Regions from separate parts of the Blautia sp. DFI.6.71 genome, predicted to be linked through region 2. Evidence: predicted binding sites of a transcription regulator. Region 2 holds the regulator's gene; the other holds the start of a gene.

Region 1 (15,468 bases), on a different contig from region 2:
TGGAATTTTCCATCGGAAGAGCGGCTCAGACAAGTCCCCTTTTCATGTACCGTAAGCTGGAAAAGCCAGGACAGAAATGGGGGATTTTCGGTTGGTTCTGTCTGCTTGGCAACATTGCCCTGATGGCATTTTATACTGTTGTCTGCGGCTGGATCATTTATTATTTTGTACAGTTTCTCAGAGGTAAAAATGGTTCACTGGGATTTTCAGCCATGATCTCCTCTCCCTCTGTGAATGTATTCTTCTTACTGGTCACTGTAGTCATTGCATTTTTCATCCTTTCCTTCAATCTTCAGGGAGGACTGGAGCGTGTGACAAAATATATGATGTCTGCACTGCTGGTACTGATGCTTGCTCTCGCTGTACACAGTCTTTTTCTGAAAGGCTCTGGTGAGGGAATGACCTTTTATCTGAAACCGGATTTCTCAAAGATTGATGGTTCGGTGATCGTAGGGGCAATGAACCAGGCATTCTTTACTTTATCTACAGGTATGGGTGGCATGGCTATCTTTGGCAGCTATATTGGCAAAGAGCATTCTCTAATGGGGGAAGCTATTCATGTGATCACACTGGACACACTGGTTGCTTTTCTGGCAGGAGTTATTATTTTCCCTGCATGCTTTACCTTTAATCTGGAAGTAAATGCAGGTCCGAGCCTTCTGTTTGATACAATGGCAGCAGTTTTTAACAACATGTCCGGAGGTCGCATCTGGGGTTCCTTATTCTTCCTGTTCATGGTATTTGCAGCCATGTCAACAGTTCTGGGAGTGTGCGAAAACATCCTGGCAATGATACGTGAGCTTACCGGCTGGTCTCGTCCAAAAGGCAGCGTGGTCTGCGGCACAGGTGTTTTTCTTCTGGCACTTACCACAGCCCTTGGTTTCAGCGTTTTCCACTTCCAGCCATTTGCCGAAGGAACTACCTGGCTTGATTTCTGGGATTTTATTGTTTCCAACAATATTTTACCCCTTGGCTCTCTCATCCTTGCACTCTTCTGCTGTAATAAGTTCGGCTGGGGATGGGATAACTTTATCAAAGAGAGCAATACCGGTAAGGGTTTAAAGGTACAGAGCTGGATGAAACCGCTCTTCCGATTTGTACTTCCGATTATAATTGCCTTTATCTATATTTATGGAATGTTCACATTCAACTGGAAATAAAAAAATAAGCTCTGTGGATTTTTCTTTTATCCACAGAGCTTATTTTCTTTGTCAGGCGGATATTCACAATCCGCTCCGCAATTTACTTGATTCGGTTAAATCAGACAGATAAATCTCCCTCTGATCAGCGAACCTTCTGATCCAGCATTCTCCGGATCAGCTCAATGGTATCCTTCAGTCCATAGTTGGCACTGTTGATACACAAATCATAATTCTCCGGTTTTCCCCATTTCTCACCGGTATAAAATTCATAATATTTCTTATGCTGCTTATCCATCTGCTTCAGAAAACGTACTGCCTGTTTCAGATTCATATTACGGATATCCATAACGTGCTGCACACGAACCTGAAACGGAGCACTGATAAACAGACTGATATGAGGAATATGATTATTCTTAAGAATCGCATCTGCGCAACGTCCCATGATCACGCAGTCTTCACTCTTTGCCAGTTCACAGATCAGATCACTCATATTGAAAAATACTGCGTCCTGCTTCGGAAGTCCATGATAACGATTGAATTCCCTGAACCAGGTTTTCAGATCTGTGTGTTTTTTCTTTCTGTATTTATCAAATCCTTCAAAATTACCAGTATCACTGACTACACTTTTATCTGCCTGCAGACGCTTCATAACCTGATCAAAAATTTCTGCATCATAATAGTTGATCTGAAGCTGATCCGCCAGTTCAAATCCGATATCATTACCGCCACTTCCCTGTGTACGGCTGATACAGATGATCAAATGATCATTTTCGGAAATCTCATTCTGGCGTCTTGCGATCAGATTATTCAGACTGATACGTTCTTTATCTACAATATCTGTCTGTCCAAATGTATCCGGAAGACTTTCAATCTCTTTCAGAATACTGTCATACTCTATCATAAGACGTCTTCTCTCGCTCTTATCCCTGATGGTACGGGCCATGTTACTGATCAGCGCCAGTTCACTTCTGAGCAGATGTCCGTCCGGCTTGGTATACATCAGCGCTGCCAGATGACGGAGAGTTGTTTCTTTTTGTCCTGTAAATGTACGTCCCAGAGAGGAACCCACACATTTATAAACTTCTTCGTCCAGGTTATAAATGCGTATTGCAAGTTCTTTACATTTTTCCTGATTATCCTGCATAATGATCCTCCCTCCTTATAAAAAGAATACAAACATATCGATAATAAACACCGGAACCAGAAATGCAACAGACCACAACATATATCCGAAGAATGACGGCATCTTCACACCATTCTCATCAGAGATTGCCTTTACCATAAAGTTTGGGGCATTTCCGATATAAGTGTTGGCACCCATGAATACCGCACCACAGGAAATGGCAGACAGAATCTTGGTAGGTACAGTTCCCAGTGTGGTTGTGATTCCATTTGTAAATGCCAGCGTTCCTGCTGTTGTAAGGAATACCAGATAAGTAGGTGTGTTATCCAGGAAACTGGAAAGCGCACCGGTTGCCCAGAACATCTCTGCTGGTTCAGTAACTCCCAGATTCGGCCCTACAGCTTTCAGAAGCATCAATGCAGGCTGCATGGTGATAAAGATACCGATAAATAAAACCGCAACCTCCTGGATCGCCCCCCAGGTAAAATGGTTTCTGATACGGATCTGCTTATCTGTTGTCTTAAAGGAAAGAAAAGCAGCAAGCAGAATGATCACGATTTCGATCAGAGCCGGGAATGTCAGGGTTACTTCTCCAAAGAGATGAATGCCTCTTACATTGCCTGCGGCATCCTGGAATGCGGACATTCCCGGAAGTACACCGCTTAAGATTACCGCGCCAACGATCATCACAAGGAAGATGATATTGTGCAGTCCATCCAGACGGAACTGAGTACCCGGTTTACGGATATCCGGTTTACGTCCATTTGCAATATCCTTTCTGTAGGAACGTTTATCAATCTGATAAAATACAAACAGCAAAATGACCATATTAAAGATCAGTACAGGGAACAGATGCAGGCTCCAGAAGAAAGGAACACCTCGCATAAATCCCATTAACAGCGGCGGATCTCCGATTGGTGTAAGACATCCACCCATATTGGAAACCATGAAGATAAAGAAGATCATAATATGTCCTTTTCTCTTTCTCCATGAATTCATTTTAATTACCGGACGTACCATCAGCATACTGGCACCGGTGGTACCGATACAGCTTGCCAGAAAAGTTCCCAGTGCAAGCAGACCTACATTAACACGGGGGGAACCTGCGAAATCACCCTCCATGGTAATATTACCTGATACGCAGAACAGACCGAATAACAGAATGATAAATGTAAGATAATCATTCACAATACAGTCCAGAACTGTCTCTGCAGTCTTTCCGGCTCCATAAACGAAAGCAAATGGAACCACCATCAGAATGATCCATAAGGCAACAACCAGTGGCTGATGAGACTCCCACCACTCCGCTTTTACCAGAGGCATCACTGCAATACATAACAAAAGCCCTGCAAAGGGAATGCAAAGCCATACAGGTACTGTAGATGGTGCTTTACTGCCTTCTGCCGCAAATACACTCAACGGACAAGCCAGAAGAACTGCAAAAAAAGCACCCAGTACGGTCACCAACTTTTTCAAAACTGCCACCTCCATATTGTATTTTCGTACAGCGCGACTATCATTCAGGAGATTTTTTTCATATACGTGTTTCTTCCTATTTAATATGCGCTTGTTTTTTACAGATGCAATTATATCATACAGCATACAAAAATCAATTGTGTGGATAGTGAATATTTACACTTTATTTCCTGTTTTTTTATACATTTTTTACATATTCCCTGATTATTTTCGTTTATATTTTAACGATTTAATCTTTATTACTGACATTTTTTTGTACTGCCTTATCTATTTTTTAAAATTGTACTGATTTTGAAACACATGACCCAATAACTGCTCCGCAGTTTATCACTTTTTTGCAATTAAAGCAGGGATCTTTCTTATATGCAATACGAAAAATGCTCCCCGACAGCAATTCCCGCTGTCAGAGAGCATTTCGCATATTTCTTATATGAACTGATTGGTTGCTTCATCATACTCATAGTCGATGGAATGCATCTTCGCCACCAGTTCGTCTTTCTTCAATCCTCTGCATGTGCAGAGTGCTTCCAGGGAATCATAGTAATCCCTGAGCTGAGTATTCACATAACTCAGCAGAATCATTGGATCTTTGGGTATCATTTAGTTTCCGTCCTTTACCGTAACAATGAATTCCCCATTCTGAACATCCAGCACCAGAGTATCACCTGCGTGAACATCTCCGGACAAAATCTTTCGTGCCGCAAGAGTCTCTACATATTTCTGCAGATAACGTTTCAGCGGACGTGCACCATATACCGGGTCATAGCCATTCTCGATAACCTGATTCTTGGCTGCATCTGTCAGTTCCAGGGAAAGCTCCTGGTCTGCAAGACGTTTGTCAAGCTCGCCGACCATCAAGTCTACTATCTTACCAATATTGGATTTTGTCAAGGGCTTGAACATAATTATTTCATCCAGACGGTTCAGGAATTCCGGACGGAAATGACCTCTCAGGTCATCCATAACCTGGCTCTGAGCCTCAGGTTTGATCTCACCATTCTCATCAATACCATCCAGCAGATACGGAGAACCGATGTTGGAAGTCATGATAAGAATTGTATTCTTAAAGTCAACAGTACGTCCCTGAGAATCTGTGATACGGCCATCATCCAGTACCTGTAACAGTACGTTAAACACATCCGGATGTGCTTTCTCAATCTCATCGAAAAGTACAACACTGTATGGTTTACGGCGGACTGCCTCAGTAAGCTGGCCACCCTCCTCATATCCTACATATCCCGGAGGCGCTCCGATCAGTCTGGATACAGAATACTTCTCCATGTACTCACTCATATCAATTCTGACCATATTCTGTTCATTATCAAACAGATTCTCTGCCAGAGTTTTGGCAAGTTCTGTCTTACCTACACCTGTAGGACCAAGGAACAGGAAGGAACCGATAGGTTTGGTCGGATCCTTGATGCCGGCTTTGGAACGAAGGATTGCATCTGTAACCCTCTTCACACCTTCATCCTGACCTACAACTCTCTTGTGAAGCTGATCTTCCAGAGTGAGGAGTTTGGCTCTCTCGCCTTCTGTCAGTCTTGTTACAGGAATACCGGTCCATCTGGAAATAATCCTTGCGATTTCATCATCAGTGACTGCCTCATGAACCAGACTTCTGTCACTTTCTTTGACACTCTTTTCTTCGATTTCCAGCTGCTGCTGTAATTTCGGAAGTTCGCCGTACTGTAACTGTGCAGCCTTCTCCAGATCATAATTCTGTTTTGCTTTCTGAATCTGCTTATTCACATCCTCGATCTGCTCACGAAGCTTCTGTAATTTCTCTACAGAATGCTTCTCATTATCCCACTGTGCTTTCTGTGTATTAAAGGTATCACGAAGCTCTGCCAGCTCCTTCTGAAGTGTTTCCAGACGTTCCTTACTCAGGTTATCTGTCTCTTTCTTCAGTGCAGATTCCTCAATCTCCAGCTGCATGATCTTACGGCGCTGTTCATCCAGCTCTGAAGGCATAGAATCCAGCTCTGTCTTAATCAGGGCACAGGCCTCATCCACCAGGTCAATGGCCTTATCAGGAAGAAAACGGTCTGTGATATATCTATGTGAAAGTGTAGCTGCTGCAACCAGTGCACTGTCTGTGATCTTAACACCATGGAAGACCTCATATCTCTCCTTCAGACCACGAAGGATGGAAATGGTATCCTCCACTGTGGGCTCATCCACCATAACAGGCTGGAAACGACGTTCCAGAGCCGCATCTTTCTCAATATACTGACGATACTCATCCAGAGTTGTGGCACCGATACAGTGAAGCTCACCTCTGGCAAGCATAGGTTTCAGCATATTGCTGGCATCCATAGCTCCGTCTGTCTTACCTGCACCAACAATCAGATGTAACTCATCAATGAAAAGAATAATGTTTCCTTCACTCTTCTTTACTTCTTCAAGGACTGCTTTCAGACGTTCCTCAAACTCACCTCTGTATTTGGCACCTGCTACCAGAGCACCCATGTCCAGGGCAAAAATCTTCTTATCCTTCAGACCTTCCGGCACATCCTCTGCCACGATTCGCTGTGCAAGACCCTCGATTGCTGCTGTTTTACCTACACCAGGCTCACCGATAAGCACAGGATTGTTCTTGGTCTTACGTGAAAGGATTCTGATGATATTACGGATTTCTTCATCACGTCCGATCACAGGATCCAGCTTCTGGTTACGTGCCTTTTCGACTAAATCCTCGCCATATTTATTCAAAGTATCATAAGTAGCTTCCGGATTGTCACTGACTACACGCTGATTGCCTCGTACTGTAGAAAGTGCCTGCAGGAAACGCTCCTTAGTAATGCCAAATTCCTGAAACAGCTTCTTCATGCTCGGGCTTGGATATCTCAACAAGGCAAGGAATAAATGCTCTACAGAGACATATTCATCTCCCATTGCCTTGGCTTCATCCTCTGCACTGACCAGAGCCTTGTTCAGATACTGTCCGAAACGAAGCTCACCGCCAGATACCTTAACCCTGGCATCCAGTGCCTGATTCAGAGAATTTCTGAAATAATCCTTATCTATCTCCATCTTCTCGATCAGTTTAAGAATCAGGCTGTCTTCCTGTTCCAGCAGAGCATATAAAAGATGCTCCTCTTCAATCTCCTGGTTGCCAAACTGATAAGCAACCTTCTCCAGATCCTGGACAGCCTGTACGGATTTCTGTGTAAATTTACTGATATTCATAGGCTAACCCTCCTCTTATATGAGAAATATCTCTCCCGAAGGAGAAATATGTTGTTTTCTTTGTTCTGCATGTAATATAACACACGTTATTAGCACTGTCAAGAGGTGAGTGCTAATTATTTTGTAAAAATTTTGTTAATCCTTGATTTTATGGGCTTCACAGGGATTTTTCACTTGCTTTCGCACTCGTTTTTCTTGATTTGACCACATTTTTACCACAAATTCCTGGAAAAATATATTCGTCTGATTTTCTTACCACATTTTACGACAACAACTTATGGTTTATACCACAGCAGGTACAGTTTCTGGTAGGTTCATTTTAGACATCTCATTCTCCACGTGAGACTTCTCTGCAATATGATTGTAGATATTCACTGTGATCTGTGCATCTGAATGTTCTTCGCTCCGCTACGGTCGGTGCTAAACGGATGTCCACTGGACATCCAGCACCCCCTCACATACTGCATAACTTTGGGATTGACATTGTTCTCACCCAATCTGGTACATCCCGTATGACGAAGAGTATGTGGATGTGTCAAGTATAGTATAGGACAAGATGCAGTTAGCAGAATATGAAGTTCGACAGGGAAAACACCTGTCCTTCCGTGCACCGGAACATAAAAACTTCACTTATATGAAATCTCTTGGAAGCTATTATTCAGAAGAAAATGTCCGCATCCGTCTGGCAAAAAATCGTAACAAAGTAAAAGTTCCAAGGCATCTGTCCAGAGAAGCTCGCCTGTATATCAATATCTCCACGTATGTTACAACCGGCAATCGAGAAGGATTTGAACGTTGGGCAAAGCTCAATAATTTAAAAGAATCCGCACGCACTTTTAATTATCTTTCGGAAAATAACCTTCTGAACTATGAGGATTTCCAACAGCATATGGAAGATGTCTCAAATGCCCTCCTTGCGTCAGATCAAAAGCTTGCAGAAATCAATGCAGAAATCACCAAACAAAAAGTAATACAAAAGCATTGTGACAGCTATCGTATTTGTAGAAAAGTCATTGAGAATGGGATAAAAGCTTCAAATCCCAAATCCTATAAATCCAAACATCAATCAGAATATCAACTGCATGATACTCTGAAACAAAAGTTACAGGAACTGGGCATTTCCAAGCTACCATCAAAAGAACGGCAAAGCTCCAAAATCTCAAATCTGGAAAATGAACGTTGATTATTCCGGGGCTCTTTGAGCCACCTGCCGCACCGTAATATTCAAACGTTCTACAGTTATTCATGAAAAGCAGGATCTGCAAAAACGCCAATCTACTTTGCAGATCATTCGGGAGAATTTTGACCTCTCTTTATTAGCCTCCCACACTCACGCCAATATCCTCCAAGAAGATTCTGTACAAGTGCATCCAGAACTGTAAAAAAAACTCGTAGCTCCGACTGTGTTTTAGACAAAGCTACGAGGTTACTAATTATCAACATGGCGAATGACAATCACTATCATGAATCATTTTTATTGATCCCATTCACAGATATATGCAGTACCACCATTAACAGTTGAGCCACCGAAATCTCCATCATTCCAGGTTCCATCGTCAAACATGTAATAGAACATAGCATAATCTTCGTTAGAGCTTTCTCCATTTGGCTCCCCAGAATGCCAATTCGTATATCCACTGCTTGAATTTCTCACCCACTTCCATTCGTCTTCTTCATCTGAATCACTAAATCCAAAGTAAGCATTTCCATCAGCCACATTACATACATAATTAAACAACGTAATATTTTCATCTGCGGATTCAATTACCGCAAGATAGCCTCCTATAGATTCACAGTATTCCGCTGCTTCTTCCCATGAACTGGTATTTGAAAACACCGCATATGTGTGTCCATTCCATGATAGCGCATTTGCCATTGCATACTTTGGTAAGCCATCTTGGAACATACTGTTGTAATAAAGACTTTTTACAGCCTTTTCATTCAATGCATTTTCAAATATAGAAATCTCAGCAATATAGCCGGTAAACTGGAGATCACTATATGGCTCAAACATTAAAGCTTGACGACCAATTGTAACCAGATCGTTGCTTGATGTTTGCCAACCCACATTCTCTTCGCTATCCAATTCACCATTAATAAACAATTTGATATTATCTCCGTTTTTCACAATAGATATATCAACCCACTCTCCGTTTGCTATGCGATACTCAGAATCAAAGTATTCAGAATAACCACTTTCATCTGTAAACCAGCAATTAATATAACCTTCATTTACAGAAAATGCATACATACCTCCATGATCTGTCTCATACTTTGCGAAGAATGCAGAATATTCTTTATCTATATCCTTACAGCACAGTACAGTATGAAAACTCCAATCATCCGTTAAATTAATGCCTGTACCACAAGAAATGTAATCTCCATCACCATCAAAATATGCAGCTGCTAAGCCACCAGGCATTTCCTTTATTTGGGTATTTCCATTTACTGAAGATTCGCATCCGTTTATTTCACCCAGAGAATTTGAAAAATCCCAACTGTACTTACAATTTGTCAGCAAACAATTAACCGCATACTCCGCACTATCCTTATAAGTGTCAATCTGTTGGAACAACTCTAATGCTTCATTATATTTTTCCGTCTCGTACAACTGAACCCCCATAAGATAAGTACACTCTTTTGCTTTATCTACTGCATCACCATATGTATCTATCTCCTTATATATATCCAATGCAACCGAAAATTCACCAGAGCTGAACAATTCTTCGGCTGCAGAATACCTGCACAGATTCACTTTTTCTTCAGAATCTTTGTGAGTTTTTATTGTTTCAAATTTTTCTGCTGCTTCGAGATAGTTTCCTTCTTCAAAAAGTTTTGTCGCTATGCTGTATGTCATATTAGGTCCAATAACCGTAAAATATACAATTACCAATCCAATGACACATACTGCTATAATTCCCCAAATTGTATTCCGTATTTTGGCACTTTGCCTTGCTTTCTCTTTAGCAAGTTCTGCTTTCTTTATTTGATCAGCTTTGTCATTCTGTCGTTGAACCTTATCCCAAAACTGATCCACATTCTGTGAGCCTTTTGAATTTTGCGTCACAGTCTGTCCACATTCCGGACAAAATACAGATGAGTCAGGTATAGCCTTTTTACAATATGGACATATCATCAGATCATCTCCATTCTTTTAAATTTCCGATCATATAACTCATGAATTTCCCATGGCAACATAAAACAATCTTGCCATGGGAAACAACTTACAATAGTTTAGAAGAAACCAAATCTCTTCTTTGGTTTTTCTGTCGAAACATAACCGTTTCTTTCGGCCAATTGATAATACTGCTTCGCACTCTTTTTATTTTTTATACATCCAAAGACATTTTGCATACAAGAACTGAGCTTCACCATCTTTCTCATCTTCTACTGCTATAGTTGCATATCTTTTAGCTTCAGTTGGATTCTTATAAACTGCTTGCCCACGGAAATTCTTGATACCAAAATGATATCTGGATGCCAACTCTTTATTTGCCTCCTTGAGATCTCCATTTACAGCCATTTCAAGAAATTGAATTCCTGCATCAGAATCTTTCTCAATTCCTCTTCCATCTAAATAATTGATGCCAAGTTCATAAGCAGCTCTCATATGTCTATGCTTTACAGCCTTCATATACCAAGTGTTTGCCTTAGAATAGTTTTCTTTCACTCCAACCTCGTTCTAATAGCAACCGCCAACAATATACTCAGCTTCCGCATTTCCTTGCTCTGCAGCTTTGCTGAACCACTCAAATGCCTTTGGTCATCATCAAAGCCGAATCCACTAACATAATATTTGCCTAAACCAATCTGTGCTTCCTCATCACCTTGTTCTGCAGCTGCTTCCATCCATCTTTTGGCTTCCTGATAGCTCTTAGGAAGGAACTCTCCTGTAAGGTATTCACGTGATATAAAACGTTGCGCCTGAGCTATTCCTTTCTCTGCTGCAATCTTGAAATACTGAACCACTTCACGTTCGCTCTCCGAAACGCCCTGTCCCTTCAAGTACATAAATGCCAAACTATGTGCGGAACTTCCATTCATATGATTATCCGCGGCATCTTTATACCACCTTGCCGCTTCATAATAATCTACTGGCAAACCATATCCATAATAGTAACCGTCACCTAAATAGTCTTTGGAATTACTGTGACCCAGCTCAGCTGCAACCCTAAAATACTCCGCTGCTTTATAAAGGTCTTTTTCTACTCCTTTTCCGTAGAAATAGCATCTGCCAAGAAGATAAGGGGATTTTTTGTTTTTATTCAGTGGATGATCAATAAAGAGCTCAACTGCTCTCTCTGGATTCTCCGGAACACCCCATCCATTCAAATAACACTCTGCAAGCAGTATTGCAGATGCTGCATCGCCCTTATAGACCGCAATTTCAAGAAGGCGAACACCTTCCGCATCATCTGCATCGACACAAATTCCCATGATAAGATTAAATCCCATAAAATAGAGAGCAGAGACATCTTCTGCCTTACACATTTCTTTTAAGGCAGCCAAACTCTTGTCTTTTTGTACAGGTTTATTATTGATGCTTTGTCCACACTCTGGGCAATACATTGTATTATCGGGGATAGATTTCCCACAAAATGGACATATCAACTCCACCACCCCTAATTAATACACGGTAAATGTTCCCTCATGCGTATTTCCGCTTCCCACACGCAAAGAATACTTGTACAATCCCTTATCCCATTTACCCTTCTTATTGAAACCTACGCCATTCCAACAGGCATAAGTTTTCGCATCTAAACGATGTAAAATATATTTATCATAGAAAACTGAATCGTCTTCCATTCGAACAATTTTCAAAAAGATCTGTATTACTGTTTCTTCGCCAGGTTCTTCCACAAAAAGCTTAAAATATACATATTCTAAATCCTCTCCTTCAAAAGCCGTAGAATAACGATTCCTATCTGCTTCAAGTGCCCCAGAAGCCTTTGAAGCAAATAACTTAACATCCTTAACAGTAACCCCAGATTTCTTTATTTTTCCATCATAAAAATAAAAGTTCTGACTATACACGTCCTTACCATCGAATTCAACTCTCCACTGGTAAGTTTTATTTTTATATGCATAGAAATTTTTGTTCCCCCAGCCAGTTGTCCGGAACCATGTATCTCCAGGCTTTAACTGATATTCATTACTAAAAACTTTTGAAAATGGTTCATCACCATCATATATTTGCGAACGAACAGATAGTGTACATGCTTTTTTTATTGGTTCTATAAACACTTTCGCATTAAGATAATCTATATCACCAGACGTAAAGCGATAACCACTGTAGCCACAACCTTCAAAAGTCATGCTCTTAAAACGCACCTTTTCATTATCATCTGAAAAATCGCCATCATCTTCTTCGTACTCGTCATCGTCATCATCAACTTCGCTTTCAGATTCCGAACACAAATAGGATGCCGCCTTCAAATATTTTTCTGAATATCCTGACTCAACACATTTTTCTAATTTCTCAATATCATCAGAATTTCCTTTTTTCATTACTAGCTTAATGTCCAAATACAGTCCTTTGATTTGGCTATCAGGAGATAATTCCATACTCTCAAGTTCGTGCAAAACATTATCTGGCTCTGCTTTAGTTCCTTTTCCCAAAAAACGCATAGCGTATAAGTAAGGCTTTACTTCTTCTAAATGCTCCAGATGTGTAAAACGTTCATAAATATCCTGATACTCATAAGTTTCCAGATTATCATTTGCATATAAATTTTCCAGTTCCTCAAACATGAACTGTTCAAAGAAATCCATAAAATCCCTCCTAAATTAGTGATCTGTTTCAATCAGAGAATTTCCAATAAGTATCTCCGCAATAAAGTCTGGTACCTGCTGTTCCTCTACAACTTCATACACATGACCGTCTTCATCTTTTTTCACTTTCTTTATTTCAACAGTAACAAAGTTTACTTCGGGTTCTTTTATATTAGATTTCGCGCTCTCTGACATACTCATCGTCTCCTTTCTTTGATTTCATATATGCATCCGATGCAAGTGATACCTTCTCTCCAATAAGTTTTGCAACTGCTCTTGGAGTACTACTACATTGACTTTCAGCCCATGCTTCAGCAATAAATTCATGAATATCTGTACTAGCATACGTACAAACATTATCAATCTGCTCTTTTTCTGTCAGTCCAATATGTTTCTTATATTCTCTAATAATGTCTGGATCAGAAGACAGATTTAAAAAGTGATCTAGCTGATGAGCTATTTCATGATTTATCAAGTAATTTACGGATTTACATCCTTTTGGAGATGCTCCGCGTGCTTCTTCTTTTTCCAAATCTTGACGTAACGCTGAATAATCCTTCGCATTTTCAGCATTAATACTAATACCGTTTAGTTTTGATGAATAAATATCACCGACATATTCTGTAACATATCCCGCTGTTTCCATTCCTGGTTTTGGTCTAGCAATTTTCTGTGGTGTCTTAACACTTATAGAAACTGCCAAATCATTGTCTTCAATCTTAAACTGACTCATATAAGCTTCAGTTTGCAATTTTACACTTTCTGCAATATCATCCATAGATGCTGTTGGATTGTTTTGAACATACAATCTAGTCAGGCTCGCTTCAATATTCTGTCTAAGATTAGCATTTAGTGACTGCGTAGCTCCAATGAATGGAAAATCTAAAAATAGATACTTGTTCTTAGCATTTCTTATTGTGTCAACTAGTTCTCTAGCAACATTAATATCTAAATCACCAAAATCAACTTTTTGGGCCAGTTGCTCATTTCGTACTATTGATTGAAGTTCGGATTTGTCAGCTTTTGCAATCATTTCTGATATCGTAAATGATTTTTCGGCAAAATTCTGCCTAAACCTTGAAGCTTTTTCTTTCTCCGAAAGCTGCTCTAATTGTTTTTTTGATATTACTGATTCACTTCCATTTTTTGTAAATTCATCAGTAATCCTGACCGGAATATTAACCCCCGCAATCAGCGCGGCCATAACTCTATGTCGACCTTCGCCACCAAAAATAAAGCTATTTCCAACACGCATTGCGGTTATGTCTTCTGAAAGGAAATAATTTCTTGCGCATGCACCAATCACGTCATTTCGTTTTGCTAAATCGGTCAATTTTTGCCCCGCTTTTGCCATAGAATACACTAGGGGTATTTGACGGGCCATATCTATATAATCTGAATAAGATGTACTTTTGTATGACCAAAAATTCGGATCATTAATCCCACGAATCTCTTTTATAGTTGCAGGATCAAGATATACGATTGGTTTTTTATCATATGACGTATGTGAGTAAGCAGATGGATTTTTTATGTAAGCTGCGTAATCTGCGTCTGCGGCAACCTTTCGTATGGATGAAAGCGAATAGCTTGAATACCTGCCCAACTCCCAATCTTGCACAATCAGACCATCTGTAAATGAATTACGACCTCTTCTCGCAATCATCGGACTTCCTGCATTTGGCGATGCTGTAGATACGCTTTGCGATGCTTGGATGTCTCGGACGTCACTACTAGCAGTCTTTCTGTTAACTGCCCTCCTTGTTTCTTTGGATATAGAATCATCATATCCAGTTACAGTCGATGCGCCCTTCATGCTACTCTTTCCAGAATTACTAGAACTATGCCTCGATTGCGATGTTTCGAATGACGAATTTCTTGTCGTAGCTCCTGCAGAAATGCCTACTGAAGCACCTACCGAAGAATGTACGGATGTTCCTGAGCTTTGAGTTGAACTTAGTTGTGGCTCTTTGTGATTAGCATTCCCGCCTTTTGCATACTGAAACCTTCCACCTGGCGAGTTTGCACCCGAAATCTGTTTGCTTCCTAAGCTACCACTCATAGGTTTGGTTGATGCTATCATGCCGGAAGACGCTATCGCCGTAGCGCCGGCAGCGGCAATTCCTATGCCACCAGCAGTTCTACTACTACCACCCCCGCCACCACTGCTACTTGTTTGCGCGCTGGCTGCGCTAACATTTCCATCGAGAATTGATGCAGCCTGGGCTAATGCATCAAAATTCGCCTGAAATGATTGATTTAATGAAGCACCAACCGATGCCCATGCCCCAAACATACCGCTTGCTTTTGATGCATCTTGTGAAGTTATGCGTGCTCGTTCCTGTATTTCAAATAAAGTCTGTTGTTTTTCCTCTTTAACCTCTGCATACTCTTGTTGTGCTCTTTGCAGTTCACCAGATGTCTGAGATATTTCCCCTTCAGTTTCGGATAATTCCTCATTAGTCTGATCAATCTGATTTTCGATTGATGCAATCAGCCCATAATCCGGTTCACCATCTTCATCGGTATCACTCTCTGCCGCCGCCAGCTCTGCATAAAGCGATGACAATTCACTTTGCAAAGACCTTTTTTGTCCCTTTAAACTTGAGAGGGTGCCGCTCAGTTTCTCCATTAAGGATTTAACTGAGAGCTCATGAGATTTTATCCCCTCAGCCTTGCCAACAAATTCGACTGAACGCATAGCCATTTCGACACCCCCTTTTGTTACTATGCTTCCTTGAAGAATTTAATCCACCGATTCTGAAT
Region 2 (15,468 bases):
GCTGAAATTTAATTTTCTCCATCTTATTAATCTCCTAACAGGACAGGGAATCCAGATATCCCTGCAAAATAAAAACAGCAGCCAGCTGATCCAGATACTGCTTGCGGTTCTCTCTGCGCACACTGGCTTCCATTAAAGTACGATTGGCTTCTACTGTTGTCAGACGCTCGTCCCACATGATCACTTCAAGACCTGTACGTCTCTCCAGCATTTCTTTAAATTCCAGTGATTTTTGGGCACGTTCTCCAATCGTATTGTTCATGTTCTTCGGATATCCAAGCACGATCTTCTCCACGTGATATTCCGAAACAAGTTCTTCAATACGGGCAAGTGTCTGGCGCAGGTGGTTCTCCTGTTTACGCCAGATCGTCTCTACACCCTGAGCGGTGATCCCCAGCGGATCACTAATGGCTGCACCGACTGTTTTTGATCCATAATCTAATCCCAGAATCCTCATATCAGCGTTCCCAGGATTTGTTTTTAATATACTCGTTTAAAAGTTCCTCTACCAGTTCGTCGCGCTCTACTTTCATGATCATGCTTCTTGCGCCCTTGTGACTGGTAATATAAGTAGGATCTCCGGACATAATATATCCAACGATCTGATTGACCGGATTGTATCCTTTCTCATCCATTGCTGTGTAAACGAGATCCAGAACTTCTTTTACCTGAAGCTCCTGGTCTGGTTTTGTTCTGAAATATTGGGTATTACCCAGATTGTTCTCTGCCATTTTATTCACGTCCTTACCTGATTTATTGTCGCAAAGCCTTCGGAATTATTGTCTCAGCGGTTATTGCACCATCTTTAATAATTTTTCACTTTGCTATGTATTGCAGATTTCGTAATATAACTGTTCAGTGCAAAATTGTCATTACTGAATAGTTATTTCGTATACAATACACATATTTTCTTCTATATTTTAATATAATTTCACGTATTGTGCAACCGCAAATTTATTGATGATTATTCGTTACTGTTCACACACCACTATTCCGCTGAGAATGAAGTGAACTGTAACTATTCAACTCCCAGAACCTCACCTGTTAATGTATGTTCTTCCAGGAATTCTTCAGCTTTTACAGTAATGATGTCATTCACACTGTAGTTGTCCTGTTTTTTCACTGCTGTTTTAATATATTCCATACTGTGACCGATATACCACTGCTCTCCGTTAATCTCTACTTCTTCCTCAAGAAGTATTTTCAGTTCACCGCCGAGCATGGATTTCTCATATTCTTTCGCATGCTGTTCATTTAAAGCAAGCATCTTGTCACTTCTGACCGCTTTCTGTGCTTCAGTGAGCTGTCCGGACATGGCTGCAGCCTTTGTTCCATGGCGGCGGGAATATTTGAAAATATGAGTTTCATAAAAATGAATACTCTCTACGAAATCATAGGAATCCTGAAAATCTTCTTCCGTTTCCATCGGAAAACCAACGATCACATCTGTGGTAAGTGCAGGATTTCCCAGATATTTTCTCAGAAGCCCGCATTTCTCTGCATATTCTGCGCTTCTGTATCTGCGATTCATTCGCTCCAATGTGGTATCACATCCGCTCTGCAGGGACAGATGGAAATGCGGACACATTTTCGGCAATGCGGCAATGCTCTGCACAAATTCTTCTGTGATGATTCCCGGTTCCAGGGAGCCCAGACGGATTCGTTCGATTCCTTCTACCTCATGTACTGCCCGGATCAGGGAAAGCAGTGTTTCTTTCTCTTCTGCCGGGAAATCTACACCATAAGAGCTTAAATGAATTCCTGTCAGAACGACTTCCTTGTATCCTTTTGCTGCAAGTGCATGAACCTCATCCATTACATGCGCGATCTTACGGCTTCTGACACGACCTCTTGCATAAGGAATGATACAGTAAGTACAGAATTGATTACAGCCGTCCTGAACTTTGATATATGCGCGTACATGCTCTGCTGTATGATCAATTGCCAGTTCTTCATATTCTTTTGTCTGGTTGATCTTGAGCACATGTTTCTGTTTGGTGTGCTGTTGCTCATATTCCTCGAGTACCTGGACAATATTTCCCTTCTGATTGTTTCCAAGGATCAGGTCTACAGCCTCATCTTTATCCAGTTTCCCTTCATCTGTCTGTACATAACATCCGGCTGCGATCACGATAGCATCCGGGTTCATTTTCTTTGCTTTGTGCAGCATCTGTCTGGATTTACGGTCTGCAATGTTGGTTACTGTACAGGTATTAATTAAATATACATCAGCCCCCGGTTCAAAAGGTACGATCTCGTAGCCCGCTTCTTCCAGAAGCTGCTGCATGGCTTCTACTTCATAGGCGTTTACTTTACATCCTAAGTTGTGAAGTGCAACTTTTTTTCCCATTCTTTCCTCCTAATTGATTTTTCTGTTTTTATAATTCTATACCTGCATACTCATTTTCTGTAGTCTGGACTTTGTATACATGCTGACATTTCGAAAACTTATATGCTTACAGAATAGATTTTGTTTTCGCTCTAGTTATTGTTCATTTTCTACAAAACAGTCTGATATTTTAGCACTGTTCTACATTTTCACTAAATCTTTCTGGAAATTTTATCCGTTTTCACCTTGACTTTTATGGTCTCTGCCGTTAAGATGAAAATTGTAAGCTGACAGACAATCAGGTCAGCAAATAACTATTATTAAGGGAGGTTCTCATAATGAAAACAGTTAAAATTTCACTGAACTCTATCGATAAAGTGAAAGCGTTCGTTAATGAAATCAGCAAATTCGACTGCGATTTCGATTTAGTATCCGGAAGATATGTAATCGACGCAAAATCTATCATGGGTATTTTCAGCCTTGATTTATCCAAACCAATCGATTTAAACATCCACGCTGATGGCGCTGCTCTTGATACCGTTATGGCAATCGTAGGCAAATACGTTACAGAATAATTTTTTCGCAGTCATTGAGGAACTGTTTACCAGTTCCTCTTTTTTTTGTATACCAGAGTTTCAAGTTCAAACATAAGGAAGTAGCGTCAGCAGATTCCGAATGTTTGTAATCGATATTAATCAATCTCAATAATCTCAACAGTCTCCAGCGCTGTCTTCATGAGTTCGTCAATTTTTTCTTCCAGTTTTGTTTCAGAACGGTGGATCACGTTCAGGTTTGGTTTGGTAACCGGATGTTTTGCCACGAAAATAGTACAACAGTCTTCGAATGGCTGGATGGATGTTTCATAGGTTCCGATTTCCCAGGATCTTTCTACGATTTCCTGTTTGTCGAATCCGATAACCGGACGGTATACAGGGAGTGTGCAGACTTCGTTTGTTGCTGCAAGGCTCTGCAGGGTCTGGCTGGCAACCTGGCCGATGCTTTCTCCTGTGATCAGGCCGAGGCATCTGCTTTCTTTTGCAAAATGCTCTGCAATACGCATCATGTAACGGCGCATGATGATTGTCAGCTCATCGTGCGGACACTGATCGTAGATGTAGAGCTGGATATCTGTGAAGTTTACCACATGGAGGCGAATCGGTCCACTGTATTTTGCTACCTGTTTTGCCAGGTCTACAACTTTCTGTTTTGCTCTTTCGCTTGTGTATGGCGGAGCGTGGAAGTATACAGCGTCAATCTTAACGCCACGTTTTGCGATCATGTAACCTGCTACCGGGCTGTCGATTCCGCCAGAAAGGAGAAGCATAGCTTTTCCGTTTGTGCCGATTGGCATTCCACCTGCGCCTTTGATGGTCTGGGAATATACATAGATCTTGTCTCGGATTTCTACGGAAAGAGTCAGGTCCGGTTCATGTACATCTACGCTTGCATCCGGAAACTCATCCAGGATACGACCGCCGAGTTCTGCACTAACTTCCATGGATGTGATCGGATAAGATTTCTTTGCTCTTCTTGTATATACTTTGAAACTTCCGTCGTAGTTCGGATGGCAGTTCTTCATGTAGGAAACTACGTCCTTTGCCATCTGCTCGAATCCCTGATCTTCGTAGATCACTACAGGGCAGATTCCAACAATACCGAATACATGCTGCAAGGCTTCTACAGTTTCATCATAGTCATACTGCTCCGGGCAGAATACATAGATTCTTCCCTGTTCTTTCTTTACTTCAAACTCACCTTCTACTTTGGAAAGGGCGATGTTCATCTGCTTTACAAGGGCATCTTCGAAGATGTATCTGTTCTTGCCCTTGATGGCGATTTCTGCGTATTTTATTAAAAATGCGTGGAATATCATTTGTTTCTCCTTCTCTTATTTTGCTTATAATAAATTGTTTTATATAATATTAGAATTAATATTTTTCTGGATTTAATATCTGTAATTTTCAAATAGAATTCATATAAGTGCTATTAACAACCTTTTCAAATATTCCTGAGCTTATCTCAGGTTCCATTCCAAATATCACTTATAACTATTATTTGTTATCTGCGTGCATAGCGTTTCAGCATCGGCAGTACTTCATTCAGAACTTCCAGGCAGTAGTCAACTTCTTCGAATGTATTCTCCTCTGAGAAGCTGATACGTACAGTGTTCTCGATCTGTGCATTGCTCATTCCCATTGCTGAAAGTGTTGCACTTGGTTTTCTCTTGTGACTGGAGCATGCGCTTCCTGCTGATACATAAATATTTCTATCCTCTAATGTGTGAAGCAGTACCTCGCTTCTGATTCCCAGAAAGCTGACGCTTAAGATATGCGGTGCGCCTTCTCTGACAGGCATTCCGTTGATTACTACATCGTCAATCTTAGAAAGTCCTTCTGCCATGCGTTCTTTGAGCTGGTAAAGATGCTCTACTTTCTCGTCAAAGTTCTGGTACATCATCTTCGCTGCAACGCCAAGTCCTGCGATTCCCGGTACGTTGTCTGTTCCAGAACGCATGCCGTTCTGCTGGCCGCCGCCGAGAATGAGAGGCTGTACTTTTGCCTTGCTGTTGATGTACAGGAATCCAACTCCTTTTGGTCCATGGATCTTATGTGAGCTGACAGACAGAAGATGGATATTCCATTTCTTCGGATAAATACGATATTTACCGAATGCCTGGATCGCATCTACATGATACAGCGCCTTCGGACACTTCTCCTGGATCATTGCACCGATTTTCTCTACAGGCATAACCGCACCGGTCTCATTATTTACCATCATTGTAGATACGAGAATGGTATCCGGCCTTAATGCTTTCTCCAATGCGTCAAGTTTTACTACTCCATGCCCGTCTACAGGAAGAATGGTCACTTCAAATCCCTGTTCCTGCAGAAAAGCTACCGGCTGGCTGACTGCAGCATGCTCTACTGCAGTTGTGATAATGTGATTACCGCTTCGTTTGTTGGCAAGCGCACCACCGATCAGAGCCAGGTTGTTTGACTCTGTTCCGCCGGAAGTGAACAGGATTTCTTTTTCTGTTACTTTCAGTATCTGTGCCAAAGTTCTGGCAGATTCTTTGACATACCCTTCTGCGTCTACACCTTTCTGGTGCATGGCAGATGGGTTTCCGAAATCTTCCATCATTGTTTTTACCACGATGTCCTTTACTTCTTCAAAGCAGCGGGTCGTGGCTGAATTATCAAAATATGCTTCCATTTTTGTTCTCTCTTGTTTCTATTATTCATTTTCCAACTGGAACATCAGAACTGAAAGAATCGCAAGTCCTGCTGTCTCAGTTCTGAGGATTCGTCTTCCAAGTGTAATCGCATGGGCACCTGCTTCCAGTGCCTTTGCTACCTCTTCTTCCTCGAATCCACCCTCCGGTCCGATAAAGATACCGACAGACTGTCCAGGCTTAATCTCGCTGAGGATTTCTCTGGTTTCTTTCATTCCTTTGGCAAGTTCGTACGGGATCAGTTTTACATCTAACTGTTTCGCAAATTCCAGTGCCTGTTTGTAGGTCATTACTTCATGGATCTCCGGGATCAGCATTCGCTTGGACTGCTTTGCTGCACTCTCTGCGATCTGCTGCCAGCGAACCACCTTCTTTGCTGCCTTCTTAACATCCAGTTTCACCACACATCGCTTTGTCTCTACCGGGATTATAGAAAAAGCTCCCAACTCTACTGCTTTCTGGATGATCAGTTCCATCTTGTCTGCTTTCGGCAGTCCCTGGAAAAGATAAATTTTATTTGGCAGCTCATATTCCGGCTCCTGTGCATAGAGGATATGCAGCAGAACCTCATCCTCTCCCAGTTCTTCAATCTGGCAGTGGTATTCTTTATCTCCTCCGTCACTGATCCACACATCCTCCCCACATTTCATGCGGAGAACGTTTTTAATATGATTTACATCCGTCCCATTGATGTGGATACGGTGTGCCTCTTCCTCAATCTGATAAGGCTCCACAAAAAAACGCTGCATAGGATCAGTCCTTTCTTGCTGTTACGGAAACCCACTCGCCCTGATGTGTCACTTCTACGACCGTCAGGCCTGCTGCTTTTACTGCCTCCACTACAACTTCTTCTTTCACATCAAGAATACCGGAAGTAATGTAGTAAGCGCCTTTTTTCATCTGGTTTACAATTACTGGTGTCAGAGGGATCAGAACATCTGCAAGGATATTTGCTGTTACAATATCATATTTTTCATATCCTGCCTGATCCTGAATCGCTTTATCGTCAATGATGTTTCCGATGACCATATCAAAAGTTTCATCCACGATCTGGTTTGCTTCTTTATTCTCTGCAACTGCAGGAACTGCACATGGATCAAGGTCTGTTCCCAGTACATGTTTCGCACCAAGTTTCAGGGCAACGATACCAAGGATACCGCTTCCGGTTCCTACGTCAAGCATCTCTGTATCCGGTGTTACATATTTCTTTAACTGGCGAATCACAAGCTGAGTAGTCTCATGCATACCTGTACCGAAGGCTGTACCCGGATCAATGTGGAGGATCATCTTGTCTTTATCCTCTGCTTTTACTTCTTCCCATGACGGTACGATAAGGATATCATCTACATAGAACTGGTGGAAATACTGTTTCCAGTTATTAATCCAGTCCTTGTCCTCTGTCTGAGATTCTTCAATGGTAGCTTCCCCGATGTCCATAAAATTCTTCAGGTCATCTAATGCTTCACGAACATCTTTCAGGATTGCTTCTTTGTCTGCATCTTCTTCCAGATAAAAATTCAGATAGGCAATGCCGTCATCTGCTGGTCCTTCCGGCATAATATCTACAAACATCTGAGCCTTGTCTTCCTCAGTCAGAGGCTGTTTGTCCTGAATTTCCACGCCTTCAATGCCGACTTCTGCAAGTGTGCTGATAACGATATCTTCTGCTTCTGTTTTCGTTTTTACTGTAAAACGGTTCCACTTCATGTAATTGTCTCCATTTCTTTATGTTATATAATTAACTATTATCATCCAAAAATATGTCTGACCCATTCTCTGTTACTCTGCAGCTATTCCCATAATGCAGCATCTCACCACATCCAGTCAATTCTTATTTACCCACCGACTGCATGCTTCACTTATTTTTTCAAAAAAATGTCTGAATATCTCGTGGCGGTTTCCTTTGCTGTAAAATCTCCACGCCAATTCTACCAGTGCAACTCCGGCAATGGCATCCACCAGATAATGCTGTTTAAGCACCTGGGTAGAAATAATGATCAGTATTGCAAAAATCAGTGAAAAATGCTGATACCATTTTGGAATATTCTCTGATTTACTGACTCCGCGCCAGCTCAGCCAGCTTACATAACAATGGATTGACGGAAATAAGTTAGACGGACTGTTTCCACCATCCATGAGATAAACAAACTTAAGCATCTGCTGGGACCATGTAGTTCCTGCAATCTCAGGTCTGACATTGGTAGTTGGCAAAACCAGAAAAATAATAAAACATGTAATATGAACAGTCAGATCAGTTGCCACAAACCGATAAAATCCATCTTTTCCTCTCTGTGCAGTCAGAATATAATTCACTGCCCAAAAAGGAAATGCCAGAATATAAATCCAGATAAACTGTGGTATTAACGGCACTGCCCTGTCCAGTGACATGGTAAAATCAAAATGATATCTGTCTGCTGTCAGTACTCCGCTTCCCCAGTAAATAAGACAGTTTAATACAAAAATGCTTATCAGCGGCAAAATTACCCATACAGGGAGATACTTCTCCCGAAAAGCTGCGATCTTCTCTGTTTTTGTCAAATATCTCTCCATTTCTCAGGAAACTTTTATTCCTGTCTGTTCATCTGATTTTTACCGTTACTCTTCAATATACACGACTATACAAAAAAAGAAAAGAGGGTAAACCTCTTTTCTTTAATTTTCTTTTATAATTAATCCTCAAAAGTCTCTTTTAATTTATCCATGAAACTCTTTTTCTTCTTTTCCGGTTTTTCAAAATCATCAGAATCTTTTGATTTCGGACGATTACCACACGCCTCATCGAATTTGCGCAGTGCTTCTTTTGCTTCTTCGTTGAGGTTTGTAGGAACCTGCACAACGAAAGTCACATAATGATCGCCACGTACATTCTTATTTCTCAGAGACGGTACACCTTTTCCCTTCAGACGGATCCTTGTGTCTGTCTGAGTTCCGGGTTTCACTTCATATTCAACCTCTCCATCCACTGTGTTAATACGTACAGTACCGCCCAGTGCTGCCTGCGCGTATGTAAGAGGCGCAGTAGAGAAGATATTCATATCCTGTCTCTGGAAGATCGGATGACGTGCAACATTTACTTCTACAAGCAGATCGCCTCTCGGGCCTCCGTTTGTACCCGGTTCACCCTTCTCACGGATGCGGATGCTCTGACCATTGTCAATACCTGCAGGTACAGATACCTGAATCTTCTTTCTTGAAGATGTATATCCGGTTCCGCGGCAGGAAGTACATTTATCCTTGATGATCTTACCTGATCCATGACAATCCGGACAAGTCTGTACATTACGCACCATTCCAAACATGGACTGCTGTGTATAAACAACCTGACCTTCTCCATGACATTTCGGACAGGTTACCGGTGAAGTACCCGGCTTCGCACCTGTTCCATGACAGGTGGTGCACTCGTCTTTCAGTACGATCTCCAGTTCCTTCTCACAGCCAAAGACAGCTTCTTCAAAAGTAATATTTACGCGTGCGCGGAGATTAGCTCCCTTCATCGGACCATTATTGGCACGTCTGCTTCTGCTGCCGCCGCCAAATAAATCGCCGAAAATATCGCCGAAGATATCACCCATATCAGCACCGTTAAAATCAAAACCTCCGAAGCCGCCGCCGGCACCTCCTCCACCGTTTTCAAAAGCCGCATGGCCAAACTGGTCATACTGTTTTCTCTTCTCCGGATCGCTTAAGATGGTGTAAGCCTCTGTTGCCTCTTTAAATTTCGCCTCAGCCTCTTTATCTCCTGGATTTACATCCGGGTGATACTTCTTGGCCAGCTTACGATATGCTTTTTTAAGTGTTGCGTCATCGGCGCTTTTGTCCACGCCTAAGACTTCATAATAATCTCTCTTATCAGCCATGATTTTAATCCTATACCCGTTTTATTTATAACACAACTATTCAGTGAGAGAGACTCTCCCACTGAACAGTTATTATTGATATTTCCGTTGCAAATCTCTGCTTTTACAGAAATGTCACATTATACTTCTTTGTAATCAGCATCTACAACATCATCGTTGTTTCCTGCATCTGTGCTGCCTGCTGCACCGCCGCCCATATTCATGTCCGGTCCTGCCTGGCCGCCTGCCTGCTGTGTCTGCTCATACATTTTAGCGAAAAGCTTCTGAGCACTTTCCATCATCTTCTCCTGAGCAGCTTTGATATCTGCTACCTGAGAATCTGTCATCTCTTCTGCATTTGCAGTCTGAGACAGTAAATCTTTCAGTGCGTTCAGGTCTGCTTCTACAGCAGCTTTATCATTAGCATCGATCTTGTCTCCGGCTTCTTTCAGTGCATTCTCAACCTGGAATACCATGGAATCAGCATTGTTTCTTGTATCGATTGCTTCTTTACGTTTCTTATCCTGTGCTTCAAACTCAGCAGCTTCTTTTACTGCCTTGTCGATATCGGAATCAGACATGTTAGAACCAGCTGTGATTGTGATGTGCTGTTCTTTACCTGTTCCAAGATCCTTAGCAGATACATTTACGATACCGTTTGCATCGATATCAAATGTAACTTCAATCTGCGGAACACCACGACGTGCTGGCGGGATTCCGTCCAGACGGAACTGGCCAAGGGATTTGTTGTCTTTTGCAAACTGACGCTCACCCTGTACAACGTTGATATCTACTGCTGTCTGGTTGTCTGCTGCTGTTGAGAAAATCTGGCTCTTTCTTGTAGGAATTGTAGTATTTCTCTCAATCAATCTTGTTGCGATACCACCCATTGTCTCGATGGACAGTGACAGTGGAGTAACATCCAGAAGAAGGATATCACCTGCGCCTGCATCACCTGCAAGTTTACCACCCTGGATAGAAGCACCAAGTGCTACACACTCATCCGGGTTCAGGTTCTTGCTTGGCTCTTTGCCTGTTAACTGTCTTACTTTATCCTGAACAGCCGGGATACGGGAAGATCCACCAACCAGAAGTACCTGGCCAAGTTCAGATGCTGTGATACCTGCATCTGAAAGTGCACGACGTACCGGTTCTGCTGTCATTTCTACTAAGTCATGTGTTAATTCATCGAATTTAGCTCTTGTAAGGTTCATATCGAAGTGTTTCGGGCCTTCTGCTGTAGCTGTGATGAATGGCAGATTGATGTTTGTAGTTGTTGCGGAAGAAAGCTCTTTCTTTGCTTTCTCTGCAGCTTCTTTTAATCTCTGAAGTGCCATCTTATCATTGCTTAAGTCTACGCCTTCTGCTTTCTTAAACTCTGCAAGCATGTAATCTGTAACTTTCTGGTCGAAGTCATCACCACCAAGACGGTTGTTACCTGCTGTGGAAAGTACTTCGATAACGCCGTCACCGATTTCGATCACAGATACATCGAATGTACCGCCACCTAAATCGTATACCATAATCTTCTGTTCTTTTTCATTGTCAAGACCATATGCAAGAGCTGCTGCTGTTGGCTCGTTGATGATACGTTTTACATCAAGACCTGCGATTTTACCGGCATCTTTTGTTGCCTGACGCTGAGCATCATTGAAATATGCAGGAACTGTGATAACTGCTTCTGTAACTTTCTCACCAAGGTATCCTTCTGCATCTTTTTTCAGTTTCTGAAGAATCATAGCGGAAATTTCCTGTGGAGAATATTTCTTGTCGTCGATTGTTACACGATAGTCAGTACCCATCTCTCTTTTAATGGAAGAGATTGTTCTCTCTGCGTTTGTTACTGCCTGACGTTTTGCAGGTTCACCTACAAGACGTTCTCCTGTTTTTGTGAAAGCGACAACTGATGGTGTTGTTCTTGCGCCTTCTGTATTAGCAATAACTGTTGGCTGTCCGCCTTCCATTACGGCTACACAGCTGTTTGTTGTACCTAAGTCAATACCAATGATTTTTCCCATAATCTTGTTCCTCCTGTTTATTTTCAACTAGATTTGATATATTCTATATTTTCATGTAAATTAGTTGGCTACTTTTACCATACTGTGGCGGACTACGAAATCCTTGTAGGTGTAACCCTTCTGGAATTCTTCTACCACAATATTCTCACCAGCTTCTTCATCCTCCACATGCATTACTGCGTTGTGGAAGTTCGGATCAAATTCCTTACCCACTGCTTCAATCGGTTTCACGCCCAGCTCATCTAATGTGGTGATCAGCTGTTTGTAGATCATCTTCATGCCATCTGCAAAAGAATCTCCTTCAGGTGCCTGTGCAAGACCTCTCTCGAAGTTATCCACAACCGGAAGCATTTTCTCAACTATGTCCTTGGCTCCGATGATATACATACTGGATTTCTCTTTCTCCGTTCTCTTACGGAAGTTATCGAATTCAGCCATGTTTCGTTTCAGCCTGTCTGTAAGTTCTTCAATCTGCTGTTCAAATTTATCTTTTTCTTTTTTCTTCTTGCCGAAGAAAGAAGTTTTTGATTTGCTGTCTTTCTTGTCATCCTGGGAAGCTTCCTCGTCTCCGTCCTCTACCGGGATTTCCTCTGTTTCTGCTTCGCCGTTCTCTACAACTTCAGGTTCATTCTCAACAGTTTCTTCTGTTACCGGAGTATCTGTTGTCTCTTCTTCCTGAGCTGTGTTCTTTGTTTCTTCTGACACTCTCTATTACCGCCTTTCTAACTCTCTTTCTTAATCAGTTCGTCCAGCTGGACTTTCAAAGCCTTCAGGCTGTCAACTACGTTTGCATAATCCATACGCTTGGGACCGATGATACCGATGGTACCATGCATTCCTTTTCCAAGTTCGTAAGTGGCTGTGACTACACTGCAGTCTTTCATGGTCTGCACCGGCATCTCATCACCAATGTACACCTGAATTCCTGTGTTCTCGGTATCAGACATTCTCTCTTTCACCAGGTCTACCAGATCCTGCTTCTCTTCAAATGCTGAAATCAGCTCGCTCGCTTTGCTTGTGTCTGCAAGCTCCGGATACTTGAAAATGTTGGTTGCTCCTGAAGTATATATCTGCATATCGTCTTCGTCTACCTGGATGGTGTCTGCCACTGCATCAAGGACTGTGCCAACCACAGAGCCATGTACACCTGCCTGTTCTTTCAGGCGGGCAATCATTCCCAGGTTGATATCCTGAATGGGCACCCCATTTAAGTTGGTGTTAAGAAGAAGATTTAATTTCAGGATTGTCTGATCGTCCATCTCCTCATCCAGATTGATGATCTGGTTTCGGATGACATTGTTATCACTCACTACTACTGCCACAAGCTGAAGGGGTGTCACACGGGAAAGCTGGATGAATTTAATCTTGCTTCCGCTGTACTGTGGAACAGAGATCATTGTTGCATAGTTGGTATTGGAGGCCAGTACCTTTGCTACCTGCTTCAGCATTTTATCCAGTTTGTCAGTTTTCTCTATCATGAGATCCTTGATTTCCTGAACCTCTGATTCCTTTTCTTTCATCAGCTCGTCTACGTAGAGGCGATAACCTTTATCAGAAGGAATTCTTCCGGCTGAGGTGTGGGGCTGTACGATATATCCCATATCTGTCAGGTCTGACATCTCATTCCGGATGGTGGCAGAGCTTACATTTAAATCTGCAAACTTGGAAATGGTCCGGGAACCCACCGGTTCGCCTGTTTCCATGTAGGTTTTGATGATGGCTTTTAGTATTTTCTTTTTACGATCATCTAATTCCTGATCCATGAAGTTCCACTCCTTTACTGCCTTTGTTTTTGGTTTGTTAGCACTCATGTTTTAGGAGTGCTAACACCTTATGCTCATAAGATAGCACTCTTGATTTGGTTTGTCAATATTATTTTGTGAATTTTTTGTTATTTCATAACAATATTATTTATTTGATTTGATGAAAAGAATGCTGTGAGAAATTGACTGTAACATCATTTTTTATCTCATATTACTTGTAACCTGTTCTGGAATTGACCATAAAAATATTTTTCCTGTTTCAGGTCATTCTTTTCCTGCCCTGGCCTTGACTGTAATTTTTCTTTTCCTATTTCAGGTCATTCTTTTCTTCTCATAGGCTTGACTGCAATTGTTATTTTCTTGTTTCAGGTCATTCTTTTCTTCTTATAGCCTTGACCGTAATTATCATTTTCTTGTTTCAGGTCATTCTTTTCTTCTCGCAGGCTTGACCGCAATTAGTATTTTCTTGTTTCAGGTCATTTGTTCTATTTATCAAGAGCGTCAAGGTTCTTTTTCAGGTCGATCATTTTATCACGTAGTTCGGCGGCCTGTTCAAAGTTGAGGTCTGCGGCTGCGGCGCGCATTTGTTTTTCTACCTGGGTGATAAGTTTGGTAAGTTCTTTGCGGGTCATGGACTCTGGGTCTTTCTGGAGTCGGACTTCGGTTTCGGCTACTGCTTTGGATACGGCGATGAGGTCGCGGACTGCTTTTTTGATAGTAGTCGGAGTGATTCCGTGTTCTTTGTTATAGGCTTCCTGGATGGTTCGGCGGCGGTTGGTTTCGGTGATGGCTTTGTGCATGGAATCGGTCATGTTGTCTGCGTACATGATTACATGGCCTTCACTGTTTCGGGCAGCTCGTCCGATGGTCTGGATGAGAGAGGTTTCGGAACGGAGGAAGCCTTCTTTGTCTGCATCCAGGATTGCTACCAAGGTGATTTCCGGGATGTCCAGGCCTTCTCGAAGGAGGTTGATTCCTACCAGTACATCAAAGACATCCAGACGCATATCACGGATAATGCGGGCACGTTCTAAGGTATCGATATCGGAATGGAGGTAACGGACTCGGATTCCTACTTCTTTCATATATTCTGTCAGGTCTTCTGCCATTCGTTTGGTGAGAGTGGTGATCAGTATTTTGTGTTTCTTTGACACTTCTTTGTTTACTTCCCCGATCAGGTCGTCAATCTGTCCTTCAATGGGGCGGACTTCTACTTTCGGATCCAGAAGTCCGGTTGGACGGATGATCTGTTCTGCACGGAGGAGTTCATGATCATACTCATATTGTCCCGGAGTGGCGGATACAAACATGACCTGATCCAGTTTGGATTCGAATTCTTCGAAGCTTAAGGGGCGGTTATCTTTGGCTGAAGGAAGCCGGAATCCGTAGTCTACCAGTGTCTGCTTCCTGCTCTGGTCACCGGCGTACATTCCTCCTACCTGAGGTACTGTGATATGAGATTCATCTATAATAAGTAAGAAGTCATCTCCAAAATAGTCCAGCAGTGTGTATGGCGGCTGTCCGGGCTTTAATCCTGACAGATGTCTGGAATAATTTTCGATTCCTGAACAGAATCCGGTTTCTTTCATCATTTCAATGTCGAAATTGGTGCGTTCTGAGATTCGCTGGGCTTCCAGAAGCTTGTCTTCGCTTTTGAAATACTCTACACGTTCTTTTAATTCTTCTTCTATTGCTACAGCTGCTCTCTGGATCTGTTCTGCTGGCACTACATAGTGGGATGCAGGGAAGATGCTGATATGAGAACGCTGGCATTTGATTTCTCCTGTCAGTACATCAATTTCTGAAATACGGTCGATCTCATCTCCGAAAAATTCTACTCTCACGGCTGTATCGGAGCTGTTGGCAGGAAAAATTTCCAGGGTATCTCCACGGACACGGAAGGTGCTTCGGTGGAAGTCCATCTCATTTCTGGTGTACTGAATGTCGATCAGCTCCCGGATTACCTCATCCCTGTCTTTGGTCATTCCCGGACGCAGGGAAATCATCATGTCAAAGAATTCCTGAGGGGAACCCAGTCCGTAGATACAGGAAACGGAGGAAATGACCACTACGTCTTTCCGCTCTGACATTGCGGCTGTGGCAGAGAGACGGAGTTTGTCAATCTCGTCATTGATGGAGGAGTCTTTGGCAATATAGGTGTCTGAAGACGGGACATAAGCCTCCGGCTGATAGTAGTCATAATAGGAGACAAAATATTCCACTGCGTTCTCAGGGAAGAATTCTTTCATCTCTCCGTAAAGCTGTGCCGCGAGAGTTTTGTTGTGGGCGA

Evidence for each region. Region 2 encodes HrcA, which represses chaperone genes, less so after heat shock. Its sites were predicted from a motif close to TGTTAGCACTCNNNNNNNNNGAGTGCTAACA; they were not measured.
Region 1: clpB (ATP-dependent chaperone ClpB) is a predicted target of HrcA. The motif match lies at 7,021-7,051, and genes of this name have one in related genera.

The regions. Positions count from the first base shown of each region.
Region 1 is NZ_JAJDMJ010000014.1:13,482-28,949, reverse strand. Features, by position in the region: gene LJE12_RS08150 (sodium-dependent transporter) at 1-1,160, shown strand, start outside; gene LJE12_RS08145 (cytidylate kinase-like family protein) at 1,285-2,286, opposite strand; gene LJE12_RS08140 (sodium:proton antiporter) at 2,302-3,741, opposite strand; gene LJE12_RS08135 (DUF4250 domain-containing protein) at 4,168-4,341, opposite strand; gene clpB (ATP-dependent chaperone ClpB) at 4,342-6,933, opposite strand; gene LJE12_RS08125 (hypothetical protein) at 7,490-8,116, shown strand; gene LJE12_RS08120 (LamG-like jellyroll fold domain-containing protein) at 8,408-10,069, opposite strand; gene LJE12_RS08115 (tetratricopeptide repeat protein) at 10,256-10,603, opposite strand; gene LJE12_RS08110 (tetratricopeptide repeat protein) at 10,600-11,442, opposite strand; partial or broken gene LJE12_RS21050 (zinc-ribbon domain-containing protein) at 11,482-11,550, opposite strand; gene LJE12_RS08100 (hypothetical protein) at 11,560-12,705, opposite strand; gene LJE12_RS08095 (hypothetical protein) at 12,721-12,900, opposite strand; gene LJE12_RS08090 (hypothetical protein) at 12,878-15,409, opposite strand; gene LJE12_RS08085 (ATP-binding protein) at 15,430-15,468, opposite strand, start outside.
Region 2 is NZ_JAJDMJ010000038.1:17,615-33,082, forward strand. Features, by position in the region: gene LJE12_RS14240 (DUF1292 domain-containing protein) at 1-22, opposite strand, end outside; gene ruvX (Holliday junction resolvase RuvX) at 35-457, opposite strand; gene LJE12_RS14250 (IreB family regulatory phosphoprotein) at 459-731, opposite strand; gene mtaB (tRNA (N(6)-L-threonylcarbamoyladenosine(37)-C(2))-methylthiotransferase MtaB) at 1,019-2,350, opposite strand; gene LJE12_RS14260 (HPr family phosphocarrier protein) at 2,668-2,904, shown strand; gene thiI (tRNA uracil 4-sulfurtransferase ThiI) at 3,021-4,202, opposite strand; gene LJE12_RS14270 (cysteine desulfurase family protein) at 4,388-5,542, opposite strand; gene LJE12_RS14275 (16S rRNA (uracil(1498)-N(3))-methyltransferase) at 5,564-6,310, opposite strand; gene prmA (50S ribosomal protein L11 methyltransferase) at 6,315-7,268, opposite strand; gene LJE12_RS14285 (phosphatase PAP2 family protein) at 7,386-8,099, opposite strand; gene dnaJ (molecular chaperone DnaJ) at 8,231-9,418, opposite strand; gene dnaK (molecular chaperone DnaK) at 9,538-11,415, opposite strand; gene grpE (nucleotide exchange factor GrpE) at 11,476-12,120, opposite strand; gene hrcA (heat-inducible transcriptional repressor HrcA) at 12,138-13,178, opposite strand; gene uvrB (excinuclease ABC subunit UvrB) at 13,664-15,468, opposite strand, start outside.